2 regions of the Micromonospora zamorensis genome follow, and region 1 is predicted to be linked to the other one. Evidence: riboswitches for the same ligand, from Rfam matches in the RefSeq annotation. Region 1 holds a riboswitch; the other holds the start of a gene.
What was found. Region 1 has a riboswitch for S-adenosylmethionine ahead of thrC (threonine synthase). Riboswitches for the same ligand answer to the same signal wherever they lie in the genome.

Region 1 (2,394 bases):
GTACTCCATCCAACCGCCGGTGCGACGGACCGCCTCCAACGCGTAGAGGCCGGCGGCGGGGTCGCCGATGTTGAGCGACTTGGCGATGCCGGTGGGCTTGACCGGGGTGATCGTGTCGGTGTCGGCGTGCAGGGCCGTGGCGATCGGGTTGCAGCCGGCGGACTGCGCGCCGAAGACCTTCCAGCCGCCGACCGGCGCCTCGACCAGACCGATCTCCACCAGCTCGGAGAACGCCTTGTCAATCTTGGTGAGCAGCTCGCCGCTGGCCATCGGGATCACCACCTGCGCGGGGATCCGCCAACCGAGCTGCTCGGCCACCTCGTAGCCGAGCGTCTTGGAGCCCTCCGCGTAGTACGGGCGGACGTTCACGTTGACGAACGCGGTGTCCTCGAACTCGTCGGTCTCCACCAACTCGCCACAGAGCCGGTTGACGTCGTCGTACGAGCCGTCGATGGCGACCAGCTCGCCCCCGTAGACGGCAGTGGTGATGACCTTGCCCTGCTCCAGGTCGCTGGGGATGAAGACCACCGAGGGCACCCCGGCGCGGGCGGCGTGCGCTGCCACCGAGTTGGCCAGGTTGCCGGTCGACGCGCAGGCGAACCGGGTGAAGCCGAGCGCCTTCGCGGCGGTGAGCGCCACCGAGACGACCCGGTCCTTGAACGAGTGGGTGGGGTTGGCGCTGTCGTCCTTGACCCAGAGCTGCGCGGTGATGCCCAGCTCGGCGGCGAGGTGCGGGGCCGCCACCAGCGGGGTCAGCCCCGGGTCGAGGGTGACCCGGCTGGCCGGGTCCTGACCGGCGGGGAGCAGTGCGGCGTACCGCCAGATGTTCTTCGGCCCGGCCTCGATCTGCTCGCGGGTGACCGTCGCCAGGGCGGCCGTGTCGTAGTCGACCTCCAGCGGGCCGAAACACTCGTAGCAGGCGTGCTGGGCGGCGAGCGGGTAGCGCGCCGAACAGGCGCGACAGACCAGGGCGCGGGCGGGGCTGGCGGAGGTGTCGATGCCGGAGGCGGCGAGCGTCGACGTCATGTCGAGAGTCCTCTCATCTTTCCCCGCATCGCACGGTGCGGCGGGGACGGAATTGGCACCTGCCCCGCGGGTCGCTCAGCGGTGAGCGCGCGGGGTGGTTGCCGGGGCGTCGTCGGGCCGTATCCCTCAGCCCCTCTGGATGAGGTATGCAGTTGTGTCGTCGAGTCTAGGCAAAGCCGGGCGCGGCCTCCAGGGCAGATCCCAGGTAGTGGGTCAGCGGACGCTCACCGCTGCGGGGTCGGTCACCGCGATCGGGTCCGTGACCGCTGTGGTCCGGGGCAGTGCCGCGGCTCGGGTCCGGGGCCGGGTGGCGAGGTTCGCGGCGACCAGGGCGGCGATCGTGATGGCGGCCCCGACCAGCTCGACGGGCTCCGGGCGGTAGCCGCGGGCGATCTGCACCGCGAACGTGGTCACCGGGACCAGGTTCATGAACAACGCGGCGTTGGCGGCACCGAGTCGCTGCACGCCGGTGTTCCAGGCCAGGACCGCGACCACGGCGCCCAGGATCACCGCGTACGCCAGTTGCGGGGTGACCGCCACGAGGTCGGCGGCGGCCGGCGCGTGCTGCCAGCCGACGGCGTCGGCGCCGATGCTCGCGGCCAGCATGGCGGCCGTGCCGGCGAGTGCGGTCAGCGTGGTGAAGCGCAGCGGCGACCACTCGCCGAAGCGGCTGGCACCGTGCGTGTAGATGCCCCAGCCGAGCACCGCGCCGATCATCATCAGCCCACCGAGACCGAACTGGCCGAGCCCGGTCAGGCTCCCGCGGGTGATCACCAGGCCGACACCGAGGAGCGCCACCAGGGAGAGACCCAGCAGGAACGGCTTCGGGCGTACGCCGTCACGGGCCCAACGGACCAGCTGGGTGATCACGGGGGTGGTGGCCACGAAGAGCGCGACCTGCTGCGGTGCGGCGTGTTCGAGGGCCAGGCTGGTGAGCAGGTTGAAGCCGGCGAAGCCGACCACTCCGAGCACCACCACCTCGGCCGCCCGGCCGCCCGACCGCAGCGCGCCGGCACCCTCACGGAGCAGGAGGACGGCGACCAGGATGACGGCGGCGAGAAGGTAGCGGGCAGTGGTCAGGTTGAGCGGGTCGACCCGGGTCAGCGCGCTGGCCAGGACCGGGAACATCACTCCCCAGGCGAGCACGGCGAGCAGCGGATAGGCGGCGGCGCGGGATCGCATCGTCAGCTCCAATGTTCGAGTATCGTCGAACCAACGGAACCGACAGTAGGAGCTTGTTCGATAATTGTCGAACAAGGGTTACACTGGTCACATGGAGCCGCACGAACCCGAACTGACCGCCGTACCGGTCACCGCCGTGCTGGCCGCACTCGCCGACGACGTGCGGTTGCAGATCGTCCGGGCGCT
Region 2 (2,394 bases), 2.7 Mb from region 1:
CACCCACCTGGGCGCGTGCGGTCCGGCCGCTGGTGCTGGTCTTCACCGCGGTGGCGTTCCTGATCACGATCCTCTTCAAGGCCAGCGTGGACGCGCAGGGCGGCGCGTACGCCACCGGGGTCCTGGTGTTGATCACGTCGGCGGCGACGGCGGTGACGCTCGCGGCGAGACGGCGACGGCAGCACGGCCGCACCATCGCGTTCGGAACCATCGCGGTGATCTTCATCTACACCACACTGGCGAACGTGGTGGAACGCCCCGACGGAGTCAAGATCGCGGCCTGCTTCATCAGCGCGATCATCGTGGTCTCCGTGCTCTCCCGGTTGTCCCGGGCCTACGAGCTGCGGGTCAACCAGGTCGAGCTGGACCCGGTCGCGACCCGGATGATCGACGAGCGCATCGGGCGGCGGATCCGCCTCATCGCGCACGAACCCGACCGCCGGGACGTGGCGGAGTACCGCGCCAAGCTGGCACAGACCATGGCGGACAACGACTTCCCCGACGACAGCGACGTCATCTTCGTCGAGGTGCACGTCACCGACCCCTCGGACTTCGAAACCGAACTGCTGGTCCGCGGCAGCATGGCGGACCACCGCTTCCCGGTGCTCAGCCTGGCCAGCTCCTCGGTGCCCACCGCGCTCGCCGCCCTGCTGCTGGAGATCCGCGACCGGAGCCGGCGACGCCCACACATCTACTTCGAGTGGAGCGAGGGCAGCCCGGGCCGCAACATCCTGCGCTACCTGGCGTTCGGGCAGGGTGCGATCGCCTCGGTCACCCGGGAGATCCTGCGCCGCCAGGAGCCCGACCCGCGCCGCCGGCCGCACGTACACGCCAGCTGACCTGGGGGGCCGGGCACCCCGTCGCGCACGGTGAGCGTGCTCATAACGACTGGACGACCCACCGGTGCCTGCTGCTAGCCTCGGCCCAGGTCATGAGCGCCAGCGCGAAGCCCCGGCTCGCTGGCCGGCAACCCTCCTCCGCGGTGGGGTGCCCCGGGTGAAGACCAGGCACCGGCACGACGTCGGTGCAAGCGTGGCCTGGCACCCAGGTCAGCACAGACCCGGGAGAACCATGCGCATCCTCAGCACCGCCCCACCGACCGACGTCGCAGAACTCCGCGCCGGTTGGCCCTCGCCGGCACTGACCCGGCGACGGCACGTGGACATGATGCGAATGTGCAGCGCCGCCTGTCGCGGCATGACGCACTAGCGCAGCACTTCTCCCGAACCCTCTCCCTCACCGGTACGCCCATCGGGCGCACCGTCGGCGACGCACACCCGTGCGTGCCGAGACACGACCTCTCGGAGACACCCGTGCGACTTCTTCCTGCCCTGACCCGTGCCGCCGCCCTCGGCGCGGCCACCATCCTGGCCGCCACCGCGCTCACCGCCTGCGGCGACGACAGCTCGTCCGACGCCACCGCCAACCCGTACGGCCTGGCCCAGCCGGGCGTGCTGCGGGCCGGCACCCTGACCGACGCCCCGCCGAACGTCTTCCTCAAGGACGGGAAGTTCACCGGCTTCGACAACGACCTGTTGATCGCTGTGGCCGGCAAGCTCGGCCTCACCGTGGAGTTCGTCGGCACCGACTTCTCCGCGTTGCTCTCCCAGGTCAACAACCGCAAGTTCGACGTCGGCAGCTCCTCGATCACCATCACCGAGGCGCGGAAGAAGACAGTCGACTTCGGCAACGGCTACGACTTCGGCTACTTCGGCCTGGACGTCCCGGCCGGCTCCCCGATCACCGGCTTCGACCAGCTCGCCGGCAAGCGGGTCGTGGTAGTGCAGGGCACCGTCCAGGACGACTACGCCAGCGGAAAGCAGCTCGACCCGGTGCGGGTGCCGGACTACAACGGCGCGATCAACCAGCTCAAGGCCGGCACCGCCGACGCGTGGATCGCCCCGGCCGAGATCGGCGAGAAGTCGGCCGCTGACAGCAACGGCAAGATCACCGTGGCTGCCAAGCAGCTCAGCCCGACGCCGACCGCGTACGCCGTCGCCAAGGGCAGCGACAAACTGCGCGAGGCGCTGAACAAGGGCCTCGACGAGGTCATCGCGGACGGCACGTGGAGCCGGTTGCAGGCGCAGTACTACCCGGGCCGGCCGATCCCGGCGGACTTCACGCCGGGCAGCGGCACCGTGGCGGCACCGTCCGCGTCCGTTGCGCCGTCGGCGACCGGGTCCGCTGCGCCGTCGGCGTCCACCTCCGTCGCGCCGTCGGCGTCCGCGTCGACCGCGTCCTGAACCGGTGACGAGCGAGCAGGGCGGTAGGAGAGGCAACCGATGGATCCGTTGAGCACCCTGTGGGAAACCTTCTTCGACTGGGAGGCGATGGGCGAGGCGCTGCCCGAGATGCTGACCGTCGGGCTGCCCAACACGCTGATCCTGGCGGTCT

Region 2: it holds a riboswitch for S-adenosylmethionine, as region 1 does, so the genes downstream of both, GA0070619_RS06250 (ABC transporter substrate-binding protein) here and thrC (threonine synthase) in region 1, are expected to answer to the same signal.

Annotation. Positions count from the first base shown of each region.
Region 1 is NZ_LT607755.1:5,777,464-5,779,857, forward strand. Features, by position in the region: gene thrC (threonine synthase) at 1-1,026, opposite strand, end outside; SAM riboswitch class I at 1,037-1,172, opposite strand; gene GA0070619_RS25780 (DMT family transporter) at 1,240-2,208, opposite strand; gene GA0070619_RS25785 (ArsR/SmtB family transcription factor) at 2,300-2,394, shown strand, end outside.
Region 2 is NZ_LT607755.1:1,382,804-1,385,197, reverse strand. Features, by position in the region: gene GA0070619_RS06255 (APC family permease) at 1-839, shown strand, start outside; SAM riboswitch class IV at 928-1,039, shown strand; gene GA0070619_RS06250 (ABC transporter substrate-binding protein) at 1,314-2,243, shown strand; gene GA0070619_RS06245 (amino acid ABC transporter permease) at 2,283-2,394, shown strand, end outside.